5 linked regions of the Thermofilum uzonense genome follow. Each later gene encodes a partner of the first gene's protein in a complex. Links are inferred from orthologs where the notes say so. Each region holds a gene or a part of one and is shown in the gene's direction. Other genes may lie near its edges.

Region 1 (4,361 bases):
TATAGCTTCGCCATCGAGAATTATGGTAAAGGCGACGAAGAATGGAAGTTCATCGACGACTGGTTTGAAAGCGTGCTAAACCGCACCTTGAAGACCGTAGAGGAAGAGTATGAGAGGCTAAACATGAAAAACGTCATCATTTACGGTTTCTTCAACCTACAAAACTCGTTCAAGTGGTATTTGAAACGCCGAGGGTCTCCAAACAGACGGCTCCTCCAGGAATTCATAGAGAAACAGACCCTAATACTCGCCCCCATAACACCCCACATAGCTGAAGAAATATGGGATAAAATAGGAAAGAAAGGGCTTATACAGCAGGAGAAGTGGCCTTCTGTAGACACTTCCAAGATAAACGACGAGGTGGAAAGAGCCGAGAAGATAGTCCAGAAAGTACTAGAGGATATCCAAGAGCTACTCAGAATAGTTAAGGTCGAGACCATACAGGAGCTTAGAATAGTCCTTCCCGCTAAGTGGAAGTACATGTTCATTGAGAAAATCAAGGAGAGCTTCCAAAAACACGGTAAGGTCCAACAGGCGGTACGCGAGGCCCTGCACCTCATGCCACCCGAGCTGCAGAAGCAGGCGGGCAGGCTGGTAGAGCTCATAATAAAGAACAGCGAGATTCTAGACCTGCTTGTAACACCCGAACTAGAAGAAAAAGCTCTACGAGACGCTCAGCACGCTTTTGAAGAAGCTATAGGTAAAAGAGTAGAAGTCATATATGAAGACGAAGCCACAGACACCCAGAAGGCTAAACAATCGCTCCCGGCAAGGCCCGCAATCATAGTCGTAACTGCCCGCTGATACCCAAACTCTCCTAGGCTTACCCTGCATTTTTCTACATCTCTCTCGAATAATGTTACCCTTATCAGCCTGACAGCAATTTTTTATTCTAGCTTCTACTTTCTTTAGTAACCGGCGGATGATCTAAGCGTTGACAACTGAGAGATGATGTAAAGGAGGTGAATGGACGCCGCTGGGGCCCGTAGCGCAGTCAGGAAGCGCGGCGGCCACGCTCCACGAGCGCCGCACTTCGGTGTATCAAAACGCTTAAAAGCGGGGACAGCCGTAGGTCCCGGGTTCGAGTCCCGGCGGGCCCGCTATTTCTCATATTTATTCGGGAAGCTTTGCTGGCCGGCCTGCGCCACTGGGGGCTCCCCTGGTTACCCTTCTGAAGTGTTTTCTCCTGGTGGTCGTAGCTTTTGCTTCTAGTCTTTTGCTGTGGCTTTGCTGTGCGTTGTGGTGTAGGCTTTGATTTTAATCAGTGTGGGTGGGCTGTGTCCTGCCAGGTGGGCGATGTTTGTAGTGTTTACGTCTGCATTGCTTTCGGGGCCCAAGTCTTGCACATGTATAGCCTCGCTGTGGATATACCCTAACGTCCTGCTAGACTACGGGAAGGCACTAAACGATATCGATGTAATGCTCGGGGGGGCTCGAAGAGTATAGGAGCAGGATTGAAGGCTTCCTCGAGGAATGGGAGGCGGAGAAGATATACTAGGGATATCGGAAGTAAAACAAGCCGATAATGGGGCCGCCGGGATTTGAACCCGGGACCACCTGGGCTCCCGATGGACTGTATCCCGAGTCCCGCGGCTTAAAAGCCGTGCCAGGCATCCTACCAGGCTGGACTACGGCCCCCTCAGATAGTGTTTCCACACCTTGTTTTAAAGTATTTCTCCGTCTTAATCCTGAGGGGCCGTGAAAAAATCTTTATATTATGTTGTACACGTAGGGTCTGAGGTTAGTATGCCTACATGGCGCTATAGTGTCGAGCTTGACCCGGTGAAGACGGTTAAAGCGTCTCTACGAGATGTCAGCATGTCGTACAAGGCTACAGTGGAGACTCTAAGACTCATCAAAGGTAAGAAGCTAAGCGAGGCTAAAAAAATCCTTGAAGAAGTAGCATCCATGAAGAAGCCGGTCCCATACAGGAGGTTTAATGGAAAAGTAGGGCACAAGAAGGGTGTGAGCGGTCCTGGGAGGTATCCCGTCAAGGTGGCTAAGAAGCTGCTAGGCCTCCTGGAGAACCTAGAGAACAATGCCGAGTTCAAGGGGTTAGACGTGGAGAACCTCTGGATAGTCCATGCTGCTGCCCATAAAAGCTTCAAGATAAGGAATTATCTTCCCAGGGCCTTTGGAAGGGCTACTCCCTACTACGACCAACTTGTCCACGTGGAGGTCATAGGGGAGGAGAGAGTCTAGGTGGTTAAATGCCGACGGTCACGCGTGAAACCATATCTCAAGGAATCCGTTACATGATGCTTCACGAGTACATCCAGAGGCAGTTTGTCCGTGCAAGCTATGTACACACGCAGGTCTTTAAGACACCCATCGGAACCAAGGTCATCATTTATGCCGGCGTCCCAGGGATGGTTATAGGTCGCAGGGGAGCAAATATAAAGGCTCTCGCGGACGTTCTCGAGAAGGAGTTCGGTCTAGAAAACCCCCAGGTTGACGTTGTCGAGGTTCCAAACCAGGACCTCAACGCCAAGATAATGGCGTACAGGATAGCAAGGGCACTAGTTCGCGGAGTAAGGTTCCGCAGAGCAGCGATGATCGCACTTAACAGGATTATGGCCGCTGGTGCAAGAGGGGCGGAGGTCGTTATAAGCGGGAAGCTTACAAGCCAGAGACACAGGACAGAGAGGTTCACGAGAGGATACCTGCCAAAATCTGGTGAACCCGGTGAGGAGCTCGTCGACGAGGCCATAGTCCACGTCCTGCTGAAGCTGGGGATGTACGGCGTCAAGGTCAGGATAATGAGACCGTCCAAGATGCCGGATACTATCGAGCTAAAAGCGCCCCAGACCGTTACCTCTACATAAGTTTTATATGTAGTGGACAAACCTCATGGTTGAGACCTATGCCTAAGGGATTACTCTCGATTAAGGAGATCAGGGAGATGAGCCCAGAGGACAGGAGGAAGAAGCTAGCAGAGCTCAGGGCGGAGCTGGCCCGACTAAGAACACAGGCCGCTAGAGGTTCTCTTGAGAAGCCCTCCCTCATAAGGAAGACTAGAAGGACCATAGCAATGATACTCACAGTGGAGAGGGAGGCCGCGAAGGCTCAAAAACAATGAAAATCACTCCTCGCAATATCCTAAGGCACGAGCTTATCGGGCTTCAGGTCGAGGTTGTCGAGGCTAGTAACCCGAGCCTTATAGGGATAAAGGGGTTAGTCCTCGACGAGACCAAGAACACTCTGCTTATAGGCGAGCCCGGCGGTAAGAAAAGGAAGGTCATAAAGCACCAGGCATACTTTTTATTCGAGCTCCCCGACGGTACACGCGTAATGGTCGACGGGAGATACCTCGTGGGGCGGCCTGCGGAGAGACTGAAGGCTAAGCTTTACAGTTACTAGAAGGATAGTAAAATTTTAAAAAGCCCCGCGCTATTGGCACTCTTAGTCTGGTGTTTAAATTATGCCTAAGAAACACGTTGGTATCCCGGGTCTCAACCCGCCCGATAAGAAATGCGACGACCCACTATGCCCGTGGCACGGTACGCTGCCCGTCAGAGGGCAGGTATTAGAGGTCACAGTGGAGGACGTTAAGATGAACAGGGCTGCCGTCGTTGTACACGAGTACCTCTACTACAATAAGAAGTACAAGAGGTATGAGCGTCGGCAAACAAAGAAGCACGTAAGGGTTCCCGAGTGCATAGAGGTGAAGCCAGGCGACCGAGTCATAATAGGCGAGACAAGACCCCTCGCAAAATCTATATCCTACGTCGTTCTTGCAAAGGTTCAGAGGTGAAATTAAATGGCCAAGAGAGGCCCAAAGACAGTTGGCGTTTCATACAGGCTTGGATTGACCCCTGGCATCTTCATGGAGAGCCTGGTAAAGGTTGCTGACAACTCCGGTGCGACACTCGCCAAGGTTATAGGCGTCCCCCACTATAAGGCAGTCTGGAGGAGGGTCCCCGGCGCCGCGGTGGGAGACATGGTTGTTGTCTCTATAAGGGCAGGCAAGCCGGAGCTTAGAAAGCAGGTCATGAGGGCGATAGTGATCAGGCAGCGGAGACCATACAGGAGAGCGGACGGAACCTGGATCGCCTTTGAAGACAATGCCGTGGTAATAATAACGCCTGAAGGCGACCCCAAGGGCACAGAGATAAGGGGGCCCCTCGCGAAGGAGGCGGCCGAGAGGTGGCCTAAACTACCCCCTATGGCCTCCATAATCATTTAAAGGTTAAGGGGCTTGGGCTCTGTTCTTAGAGCCGAAATAGTCCTTACGTCTACTGTTCGATTGCTTTCTCAACAAAAAACTGTAAGTGTTTCAAATATAGCTCAGGCTTCTGGAGTCGACCAATTATTTGTCGAAGATTTTTTGAAAAGCATCGGGGTACTTGTTGAGCAAGGAA
Region 2 (3,426 bases), 1.4 Mb from region 1 along the record:
ATGGATGTAAGTGTGGCTCGAAGGTTAGCCGCTTCAGTTCTCAAAGTAGGGGAAAGCAGGGTATGGATTGACCCAGAGAGGTTAGAGGAAGTTTCAGCGGCTATAACTCGAGAAGATGTTCGTCGGCTAATAAAAGACGGAGTTATAAAGGCTCTACCGCCATCAACTCCTTCTAGAGGACGCTTGAGAATCCGCAAATCAAAGAAAAGAGGAAAGGGTCCTGGAAGCAAAAAGGGTCCACGCATAGATGAAAAGGCTGTTTGGATAGCGCGTGTACGATCGCAGAGAAGGTATCTCAAGGCGTTAAAAGCTAAAGGACTAATAGATAGGAAGAGTTTTTGGAGGGTTTACAAGCTAGTAAAGGGTGGAACTTTCAGGAGTCTATCCCATCTTAAGCTCTACCTTTCTGAGCATAAATTGGTAAAGGTGAAAGAAAGTGCCTAAAACCTCAACATACAGGTTACCATTGAAAAGACGTAGGCTGGGAATTACAAATTACTATAAACGTAGAAAGTTAATACTTTCCAAGAAGCCACGGTTGGTTGTAAGAGTTTTGTCGAGGACTATAATCGTCCAACTGGTAAAGGTGCATCCGAAAGGTGATATAACGCTTGTATCATCTCACTCGAAAGAACTGTTAAGGTACGGGTGGAAGGGAGGCTCAAAGAACACTCCTGCAGCTTATCTTTTAGGTTTCCTTGCGGCCCTAAAGGCCCAGCAAAAAGGCATCAAAGAGGCAGTCCTCGACATAGGACTACATAGACCTGTTAAAGGTGCGCGTGTTTTCGCCGTCGCGAAGGGAGCGATCGATGGCGGGCTGAAGATCCCCGCAGACAACGAAATTTTCCCTGACGAGAGTCGTATAAAAGGAGAGCACATAGCAAGCTATGCCAAAGATCTCAAAGAAAAGAATCCAGAGCTCTACAAGGCACGCTTTTCGGAATACCTCTCCCAAGGCCTCGAACCTGAGAACATTCCAGAGCACTTCGAGGAAATCAAAAACAGCATCTTGAAGACGTTCAAAGAGGGTAAAAGTATTTAATGCACATATGGTAGCATGGAAGGGTGGATGCTATGTCGCTAGGGAGTTGGGTTCCTCGAACCTATGTTGGAAGACTCGTAGCGGAGGGTAAAATAAAATCCATAGATGAGATTTTTTCAAGGAATCTACCTATAAGGGAAGTTGAAATAATTGACGCTCTACTACCTGATCTAAAGTTTGAAGTACTAAATGTCAACTTCGTCCAACGCCAGACAGACTCGGGTGAGGTTAGCCAGTACCAGGTTACAGTAGCGGTGGGAAACGAGAATGGTTATGTTGGTATTGGAATGGGCAAATCTAAGCATATAGGCACTGCCATAGACAAGGCGGTAAAAAGGGCCAAGCTCAACCTAATTCCAGTAAGAAGGGGCTGTGGGAGCTGGGAGTGTCTTTGCGGTCAGCCCCATAGCGTGCCCTTCAAGGTTGAGGGTAAGAGTGGGAGTGTCAGAGTTGTGCTATTACCTGCACCTAAGGGTGTAGGTATAGTTGCCTCTGACGTGGCGAAGACGGTTTTAAGGCTAGCCGGTATAAACGATGTATGGTCAAGGTCCTTCGGCGAGACGCGAACAACTCACAACATGGCAAAGGCGGTATATGAGGCTCTCAAGGCAACCTATAAGGTTCACACCCCTGATATGTGGTGAATACAATGACCCTGCTGTTCGTCTTGAGAATTAGGGGCAAACCTGATAGAACTCCGGACGAGGAGAAGGCACTGGAACTATTAAGGCTTCACAAAACATGGCATGCAACACTTGTCCAGGATACTCCTTCAATTAGAGGCATGCTTGAAAAAAGTCTCAACAGCGTGGTTACGTATGGAGAGATCCGCCACGAGGTTCTAGCTCAGTTACTGAAGAAATACGGAAGACTCGAAGGCAATAAAAGGCTTACAGAGGAATACCTCAAATCAATAGGCTACGACAGCTTTGAGACGCTTGCCAGTGCACTAATAGAGGGTAAGGTTAAGTTCGAGGAAATACCAGGTCTTAAACCCGTCTTCAGGCTACATCCACCCTCAGGTGGCTTCCGAGGAACTATTAAAAAGAATTTCAAAGCTAGGGGAGTAACGGGCTACATGGGGGAAGAGATAAACAACCTTCTCCTGAAAATTTTATAAACAATTTTGTTCTCCTCTCCTTTAAAATCCCTTGCTCTCTCCAGGTGAAAATCCAAGGAGCATTCATTATTTCAATAATGAAGAGTATATACGTTTTATTCCTTACGTGGACAGACAGGTGTAACACTAAAGTGCTTTTCTTGAATATATTTTAGCTTATTCTTTGAAAAGGATAATTCAGGGTACTGTAGTGAACAATACAAGGCTGTTAAACTTTACACCATGGTATTGGTTCCTAGCTTTATTGCCTTATTAGTGTAAAGGCCGTCTCTTCCTACTCCTAACCCGGCAAAATTTTAAAAGCTCTTAGACTTTTGCTATGAGGTGCGTTAAATTGGTCAGACGAAAAGAGAGGAAAAGCAAGTATTTCCGTGGAAGCCGAACTCACGGATGGGGTAGGGTGGCCCAGCACCGTCGTAGTGGAAGAAAGGGTGGGCGTGGCTTCGTCGGGTATCACAAACATAAGTGGAGTTGGACTGTGAAGTATGCTCCAGACCTTTACGGGTCTTATGGCTTCAAGCGCCACCCTTCGATCGTTGTCCAATACGCTACGATTAACGTTGGCGTTTTGGATGAGCGGCTAGAAAAGTTGGTTGAAGCAGGTTTAGCCTCAAAAAGTGGAGATAAATACTTTGTTGATCTGTCAAAGCTGGGGATAAACAAGCTAACAGGCTCCGGGAGGATCAGCAAAAAAGTTGTCGTAACTGTCGCGAAGGCTACTGATAAGGCTTTACAGAAGATAAAAGAAGCCGGTGGAGATGTTTTAATTCCAGGTGACGAAAATTGAGCGTATACGACAGGCTTTCAACGATCTTCAGAATACTTCCCGAGGTTGAACGTCCGCCTAGGCGTCCCGGGCTAAGTGAAAGGCTTTTTTGGACCGCCCTGATACTCATAGCTTATTTTCTGATGGGTCAAATACCGCTATACGGGATACCTAGACAGACAGGTGGAACAATTGGCGCACTAGAGTTCCTCCGTATAGTGATGGCTTCTAAGCGTGGAACCTTGATCGAGTTAGGAATAGGCCCAATAGTGACCGCCGGCATTATATGGGAGCTTCTTGTAGGAAGTAAAATCGTTAATCTTGACCTTACGTCTGCTGAGGGTAGAAAAACCTTTGCAGGGCTACAAAAGCTTACATCTATACTGTTCGCTGCCCTTGAGGCATTCGCCTACATCTACGGTGGCGTTTACGGTCCTTTAAGCGTACAGCAGCAATACCTAGTTTTTATACAGCTTTTCATTGCAAGCATATTTGTCA
Region 3 (4,614 bases), 1.4 Mb from region 1 along the record:
GCTCGAGCCCTCTTATGTACACAGGCCTATTTTCTTAAACTCGAGACCTAAATCACTCTGCTCCGTAGGGTTCAACAAGGCCGTGATGGTTTGGGAAAGCAAGATCCTATTCGGTAGGACAGCATATATAAGTAAAATGCTCATAGAAAATATTGTTATGCGTGACATTAAAGGTAAAGTTGGAGGAGGGATAGCCACAAGTCTCGAGAGTACTATTCTGAAGACGATAAGCAGAGTATAGTTTAATATCCTTTCAGATTCTTTACTATGATTAGGTTTTACCCCTAACTATAATTCTCGACTAACATTTTTCCAGACCATTCAGTTAAGTCCTAATGTAGAAAAGGGCCAAAAAGAATAAAAACGCTGATAGGTGAGTGAAAAAGCTTAAATCTATGGGAGAGTATGGAAGCCAGGTGTACTAGATGGAGTCAGCGAGTAAGTTCACCTACAGGGGGTATACTCTAGAGGAACTTGAAAAAATGCCTCTAGAGAAGTTCATCGAACTACTGCCCTCTCGCCAGCGTAGATCCTTGTATAGAGTTCTAAAGAGAGGGACTAGTGAAGAGCACTTAAAGCTATTGGAGAAGATCCGCCGCGCCAAGAGGCTTGTTGTCCAGGGAAAGAAACAACCCGTCATACGTACCCATCTTAGAGACTTCATAATCCTCCCTGAGATGATAGGTTTAACTATCCACGTGCATAACGGCAAAGAATTCGTTCCAGTCGAAATAACACCGGACCGAATAGGACATTACCTTGGGGAATTCGTCCCAACAACCAAGAAGGTTGAACATGGAGAGCCTGGCTTAAAGGCTACGAGATCCTCCATGTTTGTAGCTCTCAAGTAGGTGGGATGTCTTGTCTCAAAACATTAAGACTCTTAGTTTTCTTGTTGAAGGAGGTAAAGCAACGGCAGGCCCCCCGATAGGTCCAGCCCTCGGACCATTAGGTTTAAACGTGATGCAAGTTGTCAAGAAAATAAACGAGCTTACCCAAGAGTATGCCGGAATGCGCGTTCCGGTTAAGGTGATAGTTAATACTGAGAACAAGACCTTCGAAGTAGAGGTTGGGACGCCTACCACTGCCGCACTCATAGTGAAGGAACTAAAATTGGAGAAGGGGGCTCACCAAAGTACCAAAGAATGGGTTGGGAACCTTACTGTTGAACAGGTGGTTAAGATTGCTAAAATCAAGATAAAGGAGATGGGGGCAAAGAGTCTGAAGGCAGCCGTGAAAACTGTGGCTGGGACCTGTCAGAGCATGGGTATAACAATTGATGGTAAGCAACCCAAACAGTTTATTGAAGATGTTAATAGAGGGGTTTACGACGAGATTATCAGAAAATATGAGGGTGAAGCTGCATGAGCCAAGTAGCCACAAGTGCCTTTGGGAACATTACGGAAGCCATTGAAAAAGCTCTTAAGGCTTCTAACAAGAAACGCCGCTTTGTTCAAAGTGTAGAAATGATAATAACCTTAAAGGATGTTGACTTGAAAAAGCCCGAAAACAGGATAAACACTGTGGTGGCTCTACCGAACCCTCCACCCAAAAAACTTTCAAAGATAGTTGTCATAGCCTCGGGAGACACTCTTCTCAAGGCCAGGGAGGCGGGCGTAGACCTGGTAATTGATAGGGACGAGCTACAGAAGATGGCTAACGAGAAGAAAACACTAAAGAAACTTGCTAAGAGATATGATTTCTTCCTAGCCCAGACAGATCTAATGGTACAAGTAGGACGTGTTCTTGGAAAGTATTTGGGTCCAAGGGGTAAGATGCCTCAACCCCTACCGCCCAATGCCCCTATAGCTCCCATAGTGGAAAGGTTGAGAAGATCGATAAGGATACGTATTAGGGAAGACCCCGTTGTTATGTGCAGGATAGGCACAGAAGATCAGCCTGTTGAGCAGCTTGCTGCAAATGCTAAGGCAGTTCTAGACGAGATTCTCAAGAAGTTCACTATCAATAATATTAAGAACATATACATTAAGCTAACAATGGGTAGTCCTGTCAAGGTTGAAAAGGCAGGTGTTGAGAAGTGAGCAGTCTAGCTGTTGTTTCCACTGGGAGAATGAATCCGGCGCGAATGCGTAAAGCCAAAGCTGTTGAAGAGCTGGTAGAATACCTGAAAAGGTATAAATACTTCATGGTTGCCGGGATTACCGGACTCCCCTCTTCCGTCGTAAAGGGTAGTCGAGATCTGCTAAGGCAAAAAGACTCTGTACTAAAAGTAGTGAAGAACACCCTCTTCCTGATTGCTTTAAGACAGGCTGGAAGATATTCCGATGAATTTAAACAGGCTTTAAGAGGACAAAACGCTGTAGTGTTCACCAACTCTAATCCTTTCGAAGTGCTAATCTTCCTGGACAAGCAGAAGATCATGAGGCCAGCACGCCCGGGTGACGTGGCAACAAGTGAAATAGTTGTTCCTGCTGGTAATACAGGAATACCTCCGGGTCCCGCTATAAGTCTGTTTAACAAACTTAACATCCCCATGCGAGTTCAGGAGGGAAGTATATGGATCGCCAAGGATACAGTAGTGGCAAAGCCCGGAGATACAATATCCCCCGAGCTAGCAGACCTTTTAAGCAAGCTTGGAATGAAGCCCATTGAGAGCAAGCTAAACGTTAAGCTAATCTTCATTGACGGACGAATGGTGAAGCCTGAAGACGTTGAGCTGAGCCCGCAATTATACATTGATAGAATCAAGAGTGCGCACTCCCAGGCCTTCAACTTGTCTGTTAACGCGGCCTTACCGCTCCCAGAAGTGATGAGTATACTTGTAGCTAAGGCTTACAGGGAGGCTTTGTCGGTAGCGGTAGAGGCAGGTATTCCAGACAAAGAAGTCCTACCCTACGCTATATCCAAGGCGGTTGCTGAGGCACAAGCACTTTATAACTTACTAAAATCTAAGAACCCAAACATCTAAAACTTACAGTATAAGCATGGTCCATTTTTTGATTATTACCGAGCAGCCTAGTTTATTTCACCATTAAAGCATCGCTGTTAAAGCCCTCTGATGCTCAAACTCACCTGTTTTTGAACAGCGAAGACTAAATATTATCCCAAGCCTGCTTATTATGAGGCGTCATGGAGGACTTTGAGAATCTTCCATTCTTCCTCGAGAATGGATGGATTAAAAAGAAGTGTCCCTACTGCGGCAGAGTTTTCTGGACCTTAAACCCAAATCGAGAAACATGCGGGGATCAACCTTGTGAACCCTACTCTTTCATAGGCGAGAAGGTAGGAAAACATGTGGAAAGCATCACCGAGGTACGAAGCAGTTTTATAAGATTTTTCGAAGAAAGGGGTCACACGCCGGTCAAAAGATATCCTGTGGTAGCTAGGTGGCGCGAGGACGTCTACCTTGTAGGAGCCTCGATCTATGATTTTCAGCCATGGGTCACCGAGGGGTTAGTCTCTCCCCCAGCTAACCCACTCGTAATCTCTCAGCCGAGCATCAGGCTGACAGACGTGGATAACGTAGGAAAGACTAGCAGACACCTAACCGGCTTCGAAATGATGGCGCATCACGCGTTCAACTTTCCCGGGAAAAGTGTTTATTGGGCTAACGAGACCGTAGAATATGCCTTTAATCTTTTCACCAGGGTATACGGTATAAGGCCAGATGAGATAACATTTGTATATGATATGTGGAGTGGGGGAGGGAACGCTGGAGAAGACTACGAGGTTCTTGTTCGAGGCTTGGAGGTGGCAACCCTAGTATTTATGCATTACAAGACACGAGAAAACGGAGAGCTCGTCCCGATACAGAATAGAATTGTAGACACGGGCTATGGTTTGGAAAGAATATATTGGCTCTTGACAGGCAAATACAACGTTTATGAGGCTGTTTTCCCTGAAATAATAGAATACCTTAGAAACCAGTCAGGGGTAGGCCTCCCTGACCCCCATATCATGGCTCAAATCGCCAGATTAAGCGGCAGGCTCGACTACAAAAAACCAATAGAGGCCTATGAGACCCTCACAGCAATTTCAAAATCACTAGGCATGAGCTTAGAAGAGCTCAGAAAACACGTCGAGCCACACGAATCCATCTATGCTATAGCAGACCACACCCGTTCGCTTCTATGGATGATTGGTGACGGTATAGTACCAAGCAACACTGGTGCAGGCTACCTTGCAAGACTCCTGATCCGCCGCAGCCTCAGATATATGTGGAGGCTTGGGCTTCAAGTGAGGCTCGCCGAGGTCATCTCGAAACAGATAGAGAAGTGGAAGTCGGATTTCCCAGAATACTTCGAGATACAAGACGAGATACTAGACATTATAGACGAGGAGGAAAACAGATTCCGAGAAACCCTCCAGAGAGGTGATAAGATAATATCTGAAGTGATAAGTAATGTTTTAAGCAGTGGAGCAAGCGAGATTCCCAGCGATACGCTTGTAACATTGTACGAATCCCATGGAATACCGCCAGAAGTTCTAGAGGAAAAAGCTGCTAAATATAACCTCAAAGTAAACACTGTTGGATTTTATTCTCGCTTAGCAGAACTCAGAAGCAGATCGCAACAAGGCCAGAAAGAAGCCCTAAGTATAGCGATAGATCCAAACCAAGTCAAGGACTTCCCGCCAACTCGAAAATTATATTAC
Region 4 (4,599 bases), 1.4 Mb from region 1 along the record:
ATAGCGATAGGAAGGCAAGGTAGGAATGCTTATAGAGCGAAGCTATTACTCTCAAGATACTTTGGAATAAGCGACCTTCGGGTGGTCGAGTTTAATCCTGGCTTAGCGGAGCCGCGTAATCAACCATAACTCAAGTTGGCGTAGCTTTAGACATAAAACTTTTTAAACCTTGAAAAGTGAGAACAAGCTGAAGTTTATGCCTGGCAGTAAGTCTCCAATGGGCATGTTTGCAGCACGCAAGCTAGAGCTTAAAAGGAAGAAGCTCCGCTGGAGCGATCTGGAGTACAAGCGTAGAATGTTACAGCTTAAGAAGAAGGTCGACCCTCTTGAAGGTGCGCCAATGGCCCGAGGAATAGTCATCGAGAAGGTTGGCATTGAAAGCCGTCAACCTAACAGCGCTGTACGCAAATGTGTAAGGGTTCAACTCATAAAGAACGGGAAAGTAGTCACAGCGTTTTTGCCCGGAGACGGCGCCCTCCTATTTATTAACGAACATGACGAGGTAGTAATTGAGGGAATAGGTGGACCGGAAGGCAGGGCTTATGGTGACCTACCGGGAGTCAGATGGAAGGTTATAAAGGTAAATGGGGTTTCTCTCAAAGAGATTCTACGCGGGCGTAAACAAAAACCAACGAGGTAATTTTATGTCGTCAAAACCCACTCTCCACGTTTTGGAAGGGAAGGATAAATTACTTGTTGTTTCCCTTGAGAACGTCACGCCTGCTTTTGCTAATAGTATCAGACGAGCTTTAATATCCGAGGTTCCGACGCTTGCTATAGATGAGGTTATTTTTACCGAGAACACGAGTGGGTTTTGGGACGAGTACATAGCTCATAGGCTAGGTTTAATCCCCTTTAAAATGAGCGAGGATTTGTACGATGCTCTAAGAGATTGCTACCAGAATCATGGAAATGATTGTCAAGTAGTTTTCTCTCTTAATGAAGAGGCACTGGAAAGACCAAAAACCGTTTTTAGCGGACATCTTAGGTTTGAGGGAATCGAAGGGATAATCTTCGAGAAAGAGAGAAATGAGGTAATAGTTGAACCAGTCTCCAAGTATATTCCGATAGTGAAACTCAACAAGGGACAAAAAATAGCTTTAACCGCCATTGCAAGGATGGGTGTCGGCAAGAATCATGCTAAATGGCAGCCTGTCACGGCTGTGGGGTACAAGTACAAGCCTATTGTTAAGGTCTTAAACCCTGAGGTGCCCGAGGAGAAGGCTAACAATTTGATAAATATCTGTCCTAGAAGGGTCTTCGGGTATACTCAGGGGCGTATAGTTGTCATAAATGAGAATGCTTGTTCCCTCTGCCGCGAATGTGTTGAAAAATATCCCGATATAGTGCGCGTCGAGGGAGATCCATCTAAAATTATACTAACCATAGAGACGCTGGGGGGCCTGCCACCACGTAAACTCCTTGAAGTCGCGCTTGAAGTGTTAGACGAAAGGCTAAGCGCGCTCCACGACAAGATATCTGACGCCTTAAACGCCTTCCTAGCCCCTGCCCCTCCAGAAGCGCCCTCTGGTGGCGGGCAAAGTTTTTAACCCGTAAAGACATAGAGAGAGGGGTCTAAATATGCGTCGTACAATGTCTACAAACATTCATCTCAGGAGGCTAATACACTTCTTAAAGAAACAAAGTAGACAAAACGAGGCGTCGATATGGAGGGACGTTGCAGCATATCTATCAAACCCTCGCCGTAAACGCGTAGAGGTGAATCTAAGTAGGATAAACAGGAATGCAGATGACGGAGATATCATCGTAGTTCCAGGGAAGGTCTTGGGTAGTGGAGTATTAGAGAAAAAAGTTACCGTTGCAGCATGGAGGTTCTCTGAGCAAGCCTATCAAAAGATAAAAAGTGTTGGCGAAGCTATTTCTATAGAAGAGCTCTTAGAGCGAAGGCCAGAGGGTAAGAATATTAAGATTATCACCTGAGTCTAGGGGGGATACGTATGGATAACATAATAGTAATAGATGGTTCCAATCACATTGCTGGAAGGCTTGCCAGTGTTATCGCTAAAAAACTTCTCGAGGGCAAAAATATCGTTGTTGTAAACGCGGATAAGATCATCATAACAGGCAAGCCTGAATCTATAACTGCGACATACTTGAAAAGATGGCTGGAATGGAAGACCTACTACAACCCCGAGAAGCGGGGCCCAAAGTATCATAGGACGCCAGATAGGCTCTTCAAACGAATGGTGCGGGGCATGCTTCCTCACGATAAACCGAAGGGGCGTGAAGCCCTCAAAAGACTAAAGGTTTATGTAGGAGTCCCCGAGGAGTTCAAGGAGGCAAAGATGGTTAAAGTGGAAGAGGCCTTATTTAAAAACCCCCTTGTTCCATCTATAACACTTGGGGAACTATACGCTAGGCTCTCTAATAAAGTGCTTATGGGTGGTGCCGAGTGAGAGTTGTTCTAGCTTCCGCTCGACGTAAAACAGCTAGGGCTAGAGTTATAGTGAGAGATGGCAAGGGAAGGATTTTTATCAACGGAACTCCTCTCGAGGTTCTCGAACCTGAAGTTGTAAGGCTAAAGATCATGGAACCAATTGTCCTTGCAGGCGACCTGGTTAAGACGATAGACATTTTTGCTGAGGCTAAGGGCGGTGGCATAATAGGTCAGGCTTCAGCTATACGTACAGCTATTGCTAGGGCTATCCTAGAATGGAGCGGAAATGAGGAGTTGAAGAAAATCTACCTACAATACGATAGGCGTCTTCTCGTCGAGGATCCAAGACAGACCGAGCCCAAGAAACCGCATGGGCGCTCTGCACGGGCTAAGAGGCAGAAGAGTTATAGGTAAACTTAGATCATCTAGTATAAGTCAGGTATATCTCTTCAATTCTTTCATATTCTAGGATTCGGTCGACCAGGTCTACGTGGGATAGAAACATTCTACGGCAGCAATACCTCTTTACTCCTAGGTCGTTTAAAACTTTCTCGGGATCTTCCCCATTTTTGACACGTGAAGCAAATTCGTACCATTTATCACCAATCAAGCTGCCACATGTAAAGCATCGTACCGGAAACAACACTAAGTTTCCACCAAAACTTCACATGGAGGAGTAGTTAAAAAGTTTACTCACTACAGATGTTACTCCTTCTCTATTCAAAAATTACACTGTTTTTTATACTTCTTTTTATTTTATTAAAATAAAGAGATATATGAGGCATAGAAGTAAGCTCTTGTCCACACTTTATGAAGCCACCCAAAGGCCTACTATTCTTGTTATCACGTCCCATGAAGACAGGGCCAAGTTACGCGCAGAGATCTTTGGATTTGCCTACAAAAGAGGACTAGCCTTATTAGTTTTTTCAGATGAGCTAGAATCAAATACCTCTCTCCAACTTTCAGAAGAAGCTATTGCTAAGGCTTTTAGGGGGATTCTTACGGAAATTGATCCGCTTCTCGAAAAAATAATTAGCCATGTCAAACAAGAGAACAAAGCTACAGGCTTATCGGAAATGTATTATACTCTAACTATGGAGATTCCCGACAAGCAAAGAGCGACAGTATACAAGGCTGTTGATTATGTTTTGAGAAACTACCGAGGCTTGAGTAAATCTGGGGAGAGTATGGTCAATGTTATTTCTTGTCCCCCAGACGATATAACGGCCGCTCTATTACTTCAAGCGATTCATATAGAATACTATACGAGAAGACCTGTTCTAGTATTATTCGATTGTCCAAGTCAACGGTTCAACGCAAACATGATAAGTAAAGTTTTGGGTTTCCCTAGATCCGTGCTTTCAATAATATTTCTGGAGTGAAATTTTATTCCTCCTTATTCTCTTTGTATTATCTCGGTGCTCAGCGTATACTCGCTAAAACTCCGAGTGGGCCCGCCGGGATTTGAACCCGGGACCACCACCGCTCTGAAGGATCTCCCCCATGTCAGGGTGGCATCGAAGCTACAGGTTAACCCTGTACTAGCCACTAGACGACGGGCCCTGCACCCATAAGAGTTACTGGTGAATATTTATTTTTTACCTTATCTGGGAACATAAATCATCCAGCTGTTTGCTAACTACCTTCCCGAATGGTCAAAGTCCTTCATTTTTGATCGCTGAAAGCTCCCGTCAAACCGTACGATAAGTGCAAAACCTTTAAAAATTAACAGTACGTTAAGATTTAGCTTTCGGAGTGGGAGGTGTAGACTTTGAGCCTAGACGAGTTGAAAATATCCGAGGGGGAACTACTAATCCCTCTTGAGATGTACTTAACGGCAGGCGTGCGTATAGGTACTAGGATGAAGAGCAAGTTCATGGAGCCGTATATATACGCAGCTAGACCCGATGGCTTATATCTCCTAGACGTCAAAAAGACCGATGAAAGGATAAGAATTGCAGCGCGTTTTATTGCACGATATGAACCCAGCAGGGTTGTGGCCGTATCCGGGAGACAATACGGTTTTAGACCTGTACGCAAGTTCTGTGGAGTCACTGGCTGTAAACCTATCGTGGGGAGAGTTTTACCCGGAACCTTTACGAATCCAGCATTGGATCACTACACTGAAGCCGACTTAATGATCGTGACAGACCCAAGGGTAGATGAGCAGGCCATAATTGAAGCCGGTATGGTGGGCATTC
Region 5 (4,593 bases), 1.4 Mb from region 1 along the record:
TAACCTTATAATGCTTAATGGTTGCATTATAAGTTGGTTCAACATCGTTGACATATATCGCGTTTACGAGGAACTGAGCTTACCCGTTCTATGCCTCAGTTATGAAGAATCTGAGGGTTTAGAACGGTATCTGAGAGATTATTTCCCAGGAGACGAAGAAAGGCTACAGATGTATTATAAACTTGGTGAAAGAAAACTAGTCTATATTCGAAGGACTAGAAGCTACGTGTATGTCCGGTCAGTAGGCCTAGATGAGAGCGAGACAAGAGAAGTACTAAACCTGGTTACTCTGCACGGCAAAATACCTGAACCTTTGCGATTAGCTCAGAGTCTAGCACGTACTGTTCACGAGTTTTTGAATTCCAACGACCCCTCGTTTTTAAACGAATAAATCTTTACGTAAACTGAAGGAATATATTTTGGTGCCTCATAAAATTTCTCAATGCTAAGACTCCCAAGAACTATTGAGTGGAAAGACGGTATAGTGAGACTAATAAACCAAAAGGAATTACCGGATAGGCTCATCTATATCGAGACCTCTGACTGGAGAAGGGTTGCCAAAGCTATAAAGGACATGGAAATACGAGGTGCACCAGCAATAGGTGTTGCTGCAGGCTACGCACTGGCTCTTTTTGCATACCACTGGCGGGGAGAGTCCCTCGAATCTTTCAAACGTGAGCTATTCCAGGCGGCTGAGGAAGTTAAGAAAACCCGTCCTACAGCTGTTAATCTCTTCTGGGCTGTGGAGCGAATATTAAGTAAGGCAAGCCAGGTCTCGAGCATTGACGAGGCTAGAAGATCAATCATCGAGGAGGCGATAAACATCCATAAAGAGGATGAGCGGGCCAACCGACGTATAGGCGAGATAGGAGCGGAGCTAATAGAGGATGGAGACACCATTATTACGGTTTGCAATGCTGGATCGCTTGCTACCAGTTACTGGGGTACCGCTACAGCTCCGATGTACGTTGCTAGAGAGCAAGGTAAAAATATAAGGGTAATTGCGCTTGAGACGCGTCCCTATCTCCAGGGAGCTAGATTAACCGCATGGGAACTTAGCCAGGCAGGAATCGACGTTGTCATAGCTACGGATAATAGCATTGGGATTCTTGCCATGAGGGAAAAGATTTCCCTAGCCATCGTTGGAGCAGACAGGGTGACACGCATAGGATGGGTCGCCAACAAGCTGGGAACATATCCTCTAGCACTAGTATCCCGTGTTCACAATATTCCGTTCTACGTAGCAGCGCCTACAAGTACCCTGGACTTAAAGTCAAAGGATCCTACGGACTTCGAGATCGAAAAACGCGACCCGTCTGAGGTATTATACTGGAAGGGGACCAGAATAGCGCCCGAGGGCGTAAATGCTATATACTATGCCTTTGATCTAACGCCACCACAGCTTATAACCGGGATAATAACGGAAGCCGGTATAATCTATCCTCCTTACGAGAAAAATATACCAAGGACTCTCCAACGCGTTTAACCTTTGTTTTGTGATCTAGATTTAAGTATAAGAGGGTTATCTTTTCTATTTTTCTGAAAACCGTGGGTCTTTTTAACCACAGCTTATTCTTAACAATGAAAGTCGATGTCTGCAAAGCTCATACGACTCAAGCGCCTGATAGATCTGGTGCACGTCCTAAACGTGAGCCCGTTACCCTTAATTCACCACTACACGCTAGAGTCGATGCACATATACTTTGTCCCGGTTAATCTCGGAGGAGAACCTAGCGTAATTTATTACTATGAGTCCCCCCAGCCATTGCAAGGAGTCTATATACTCTTCAATAATTTTTCAGGCGAGATAATCCTTTCCAATAAGTGGGTCTCGGATAGCAAATTCCTCATCATCCCCATAGTGGAAGTCGAGGCTCAAAGCTTCTTCTCTCCCAAAGAATTTCTCCAGGAAGTCAGGAAAAATAACCTCAAGAACAGAGAAAAGGATAAACATGCTAAAGTAGCCACAACCGAGGAATTACTAGTTACACAACCCTAAGGCTATTCATTTGGGCAGTCCCCCAAAAGCCAGGAATAATTCTCGCTATCAACTTCTAGCCATGCATTCCCCCTTAACACTCCATCTTATATATAGTGATTAGTACTTACTCCCCGCATCGAACTGGTCTGCTAACGCAGAGTTTATAAACAAATTAAACAAAGGCTAGCAGGGTTGATATGCAACGTGCAGTCTCGTCAAAACCAACTAAGGTGCGGAAGAGAGAAGTCTATACTGCTCCACTGCATGTACGGTCTAAACGTATTATAGCACCTCTCTCTAAGGAGTTACGTGAGAAACTAGGTGTTCGAAGAGTACGTGTTAGAAAGGGAGACAGGGTTTTGATAGTTCGTGGGTCTTTTAAAGGACATGAAGGGAAGGTTGTACGGGTTAACATAAAAAAAGAACGTATTTACGTCGAAGGCGCGGTTCTGCGGAAAGCCGACGGCACAGAGGTTCCGTTTCCTATTCATCCCTCCAAGGTCATTATAATCGAGCTTGACCTGTCCGACAAACGTAGAAAGGAGCTTTTCGGCAAAGGTGCCTCTGGTGGTGGCTCATGACGAGGAAGATAAAGAGTAGCTTGAGACATTTGAGAAGGTCGGTTGCACCGCCTTTTTGGCCAATTAAGAGAAAAGAGTATGTCTGGACTGTGAAGCCTAAGCCGGGCCCTCATGCTATTAATAAGAGCATTCCTCTGGGAATCGTATTGAGGGATTTCCTTGGCTATGTAACTACAATGAAAGAGGCTAGGAGGGTTCTGGGGGAAAGGAAAATATCTGTCGATGGGAGGATTGTTACGGATTATAAGTTCCCTATAGGATTAATGGATTTGATACATATTATCCCGGAGGACAAATACTATAGGGTTGTTCCCGATAAGACAAACATGTTCAAGCTCGTTGAGGTTTCCAAGGATGAGGCTGGGCACAAGTTGGCCCGGATTATTAGAAAGCAAACAGTAAAAGGTGGGGGGATACAGATCACACTTCACGATGGCAGGAACCTCTTGCTGGCAAACAACGATCAATCTAGAAGCCTGAGGGTCCTAGATTCCGTCCTGATTACCGTTCCTAACCAATCTCTAGTTAGTCATATCCCATTAAAAGAGGGTGTGATGGCAGTTGTAACGGAGGGAAGACATACCGGCTTTATCGGCAGGGTTCAGACAATTCAGCAGGTGTTCAAAAGGAGGAAGTCCATAGTGGTTCTGAAAGGCGAGAATGGGGAAGAAATTAGGACTATTCTTGAATACATCCTACCTGTAGGTCAAGACAAGCCTTTGATCACGATAAGGTGAATGGAGGATGAAAGGAGTCCCAGTTATGGAAACGGGTCACCCAATGCGCAGGATTTTCATAGCTAAAGTAGTTGTCAACATAGGAGTTGGAGAAGGTGGAGAGAGGCTTGCTAAGGCAGCTAAGCTCCTAGAAGAGCTCACGGGACAAAAGCCCTCGCTACGTCGGGCCAGAAAAAGCATAAAGGATTTCGGTGTCAGGAAAGGCGAGAATATAGCCGCGATGGTTACGCTAAGAGGTGAAAAAGCGATAAGTTTCTTGAAGAAGGCTTTTGCGGCTGTTGAGAACAGGATAAGCGAGTCAAGCATTGATCGTCACGGTAATTTCGCCTTTGGTGTTCGAGAGCACATACTTGTCCCTGGCGTGAAGTATGATCCTGAAGTAGGAATATTCGGATTCGACGTCATTGTTGGAATGGAGCGCCCCGGTTATCGTGTAAAGCGGAGAAGAAGAAAGAAATCCAAAATTGGAAGAAACCATTACGTCACAAAGGAAGAGACGATAGCCTTTTTAGAAAAAGTTTTAGGCGTTCAGGTTATACGAACAAAGAGGTGATGCAATTGGCGAAACTACATCCACCTAAGAAGCGCAAATATGGAAAGGGTAGCAGGATGTGCGTGCGCTGCGGAACACACGAAGCAGTGATACGCATGTACGGTCTTAACCTGTGTCGACGTTGTTTCCGGGAAGTAGCAGAAGAAATCGGCTTTAAGAAGTACTCTTAGGGGTGATTACACATGATAATGGATACGCTGGCTAATGCTCTTGCAACAATACAAAACAATGAAGCTAGAGGTCATAAGGAATGCGTTATATATCCTTCATCCAAACTTATTGCACGAGTTTTAAATGTTTTGAAGCAGAACGGCTATATCGAGGACTTCGAATACATTAATGATGGTCGCGGAGGAAAGTTCATTGTTAAACTCAATGGTCGTATAAACAAGTGTGGAGCAATCAAACCCAGGTTCTCTGTTAAAAAGGACGAGTACACGAAATGGGAGCAGGAGTATTTACCCTCGAGAGACATTGGAATTCTCGTCGTGTCCACACCCTACGGCGTCATGAGTCATCGAGAAGCACAAGCTAAGAATCTTGGAGGGATCTTATTAGCTTTCGTCTATTAGGTGGTGGGTTCAAAATGAGCAGTGAAAATGTCGAAGGGAAAGAGAAGAAAAAAGAGAAAACCAGGATTAAACCAAGGCTAGATAAAGAAACAATAAAGAGCTTAAAGCTTAGGTCGATACTATCGGCCAAAAGACCTCGTTTCATCAGGATGAACTCTTGGATAATTAA

What was found.
Region 2: MA03_RS07395 (region 1) and MA03_RS00350 share a complex: the UniProt entries of both Methanocaldococcus jannaschii proteins name them as parts of the 50S ribosomal subunit. The link is inferred for Thermofilum uzonense from one-to-one orthologs.
Region 3: MA03_RS07395 (region 1) and MA03_RS00415 share a complex: the UniProt entries of both Methanocaldococcus jannaschii proteins name them as parts of the 50S ribosomal subunit. The link is inferred for Thermofilum uzonense from one-to-one orthologs.
Region 4: MA03_RS07395 (region 1) and MA03_RS00135 share a complex: the UniProt entries of both Methanocaldococcus jannaschii proteins name them as parts of the 50S ribosomal subunit. The link is inferred for Thermofilum uzonense from one-to-one orthologs.
Region 5: MA03_RS07395 (region 1) and rplX share a complex: the UniProt entries of both Methanocaldococcus jannaschii proteins name them as parts of the 50S ribosomal subunit. The link is inferred for Thermofilum uzonense from one-to-one orthologs.

The regions. Positions count from the first base shown.
Region 1 is NZ_CP009961.1:1,417,327-1,421,687, forward strand. What follows is about bases 729-3,474. They hold MA03_RS07395 (50S ribosomal protein L22), read left to right. Parts: upstream 729-1,746; coding sequence 1,747-2,202; downstream 2,203-3,474. Other genes in these bases: leuS (leucine--tRNA ligase), read left to right, coding at 729-804; MA03_RS08810 (hypothetical protein), read left to right, coding at 1,252-1,446; MA03_RS07400 (30S ribosomal protein S3), read left to right, coding at 2,211-2,825; rpmC (50S ribosomal protein L29), read left to right, coding at 2,864-3,079; rnp1 (ribonuclease P protein component 1), read left to right, coding at 3,076-3,360. Outside these bases: more of leuS, read left to right, coding at 1-728; more of MA03_RS07415, read left to right, coding at 3,475-3,754; rpl14p (50S ribosomal protein L14), read left to right, coding at 3,761-4,186; MA03_RS07425 (restriction endonuclease), read left to right, coding at 4,199-4,361. UniProt on the Methanocaldococcus jannaschii protein: This protein binds specifically to 23S rRNA. It makes multiple contacts with different domains of the 23S rRNA in the assembled 50S subunit and ribosome.
Region 2 is NZ_CP009961.1:54,424-57,849, forward strand. What follows is about bases 617-3,426. They hold MA03_RS00350 (50S ribosomal protein L30), read left to right. Parts: upstream 617-1,691; coding sequence 1,692-2,162; downstream 2,163-3,426. Other genes in these bases: MA03_RS00340 (50S ribosomal protein L18), read left to right, coding at 617-1,042; MA03_RS00345 (30S ribosomal protein S5), read left to right, coding at 1,075-1,686; MA03_RS00355 (uL15m family ribosomal protein), read left to right, coding at 2,497-2,949; secY (preprotein translocase subunit SecY), read left to right, coding at 2,946-3,426. Also shown: MA03_RS00330 (50S ribosomal protein L32e), read left to right, coding at 1-1; MA03_RS00335 (50S ribosomal protein L19e), read left to right, coding at 1-444; more of MA03_RS00340, read left to right, coding at 437-616.
Region 3 is NZ_CP009961.1:64,227-68,840, forward strand. Bases 985-3,983 are described here. They hold MA03_RS00415 (50S ribosomal protein L10), read left to right. Parts: upstream 985-2,038; coding sequence 2,039-2,929; downstream 2,930-3,983. Other genes in these bases: MA03_RS00405 (50S ribosomal protein L11), read left to right, coding at 985-1,368; MA03_RS00410 (50S ribosomal protein L1), read left to right, coding at 1,365-2,042; alaS (alanine--tRNA ligase), read left to right, coding at 3,091-3,983. In the rest of the region: MA03_RS00395 (NAD(P)/FAD-dependent oxidoreductase), read left to right, coding at 1-241; MA03_RS00400 (30S ribosomal protein S19), read left to right, coding at 426-851; more of MA03_RS00405, read left to right, coding at 862-984; more of alaS, read left to right, coding at 3,984-4,614. UniProt on the Methanocaldococcus jannaschii protein: Forms part of the ribosomal stalk, playing a central role in the interaction of the ribosome with GTP-bound translation factors.
Region 4 is NZ_CP009961.1:21,368-25,966, forward strand. Bases 704-3,687 are described here. They hold MA03_RS00135 (50S ribosomal protein L13), read left to right. Parts: upstream 704-1,958; coding sequence 1,959-2,417; downstream 2,418-3,687. Other genes in these bases: MA03_RS00125 (DNA-directed RNA polymerase subunit D), read left to right, coding at 704-1,550; MA03_RS00140 (30S ribosomal protein S9), read left to right, coding at 2,414-2,812; MA03_RS08505 (DNA-directed RNA polymerase subunit N), read right to left, coding at 2,820-3,044; MA03_RS00145 (hypothetical protein), read left to right, coding at 3,175-3,687. In the rest of the region: MA03_RS00115 (NusA-like transcription termination signal-binding factor), read left to right, coding at 1-129; MA03_RS00120 (30S ribosomal protein S12), read left to right, coding at 197-640; more of MA03_RS00125, read left to right, coding at 645-703; more of MA03_RS00145, read left to right, coding at 3,688-3,780; rpsB (30S ribosomal protein S2), read left to right, coding at 4,170-4,599. UniProt on the Methanocaldococcus jannaschii protein: This protein is one of the early assembly proteins of the 50S ribosomal subunit, although it is not seen to bind rRNA by itself. It is important during the early stages of 50S assembly.
Region 5 is NZ_CP009961.1:49,531-54,123, forward strand. The notes cover bases 893-3,870. They hold rplX (50S ribosomal protein L24), read left to right. Parts: upstream 893-2,178; coding sequence 2,179-2,562; downstream 2,563-3,870. Other genes in these bases: mtnA (S-methyl-5-thioribose-1-phosphate isomerase), read left to right, coding at 893-1,486; MA03_RS00305 (hypothetical protein), read left to right, coding at 1,592-1,999; MA03_RS00315 (30S ribosomal protein S4e), read left to right, coding at 2,559-3,299; MA03_RS00320 (50S ribosomal protein L5), read left to right, coding at 3,307-3,852; MA03_RS08515 (30S ribosomal protein S14), read left to right, coding at 3,852-3,870. Also shown: MA03_RS00295 (endonuclease dU), read left to right, coding at 1-391; more of mtnA, read left to right, coding at 443-892; more of MA03_RS08515, read left to right, coding at 3,871-4,022; MA03_RS00325 (30S ribosomal protein S8), read left to right, coding at 4,035-4,424; MA03_RS00330 (50S ribosomal protein L32e), read left to right, coding at 4,439-4,593. UniProt on the Methanocaldococcus jannaschii protein: One of two assembly initiator proteins, it binds directly to the 5'-end of the 23S rRNA, where it nucleates assembly of the 50S subunit. Located at the polypeptide exit tunnel on the outside of the subunit.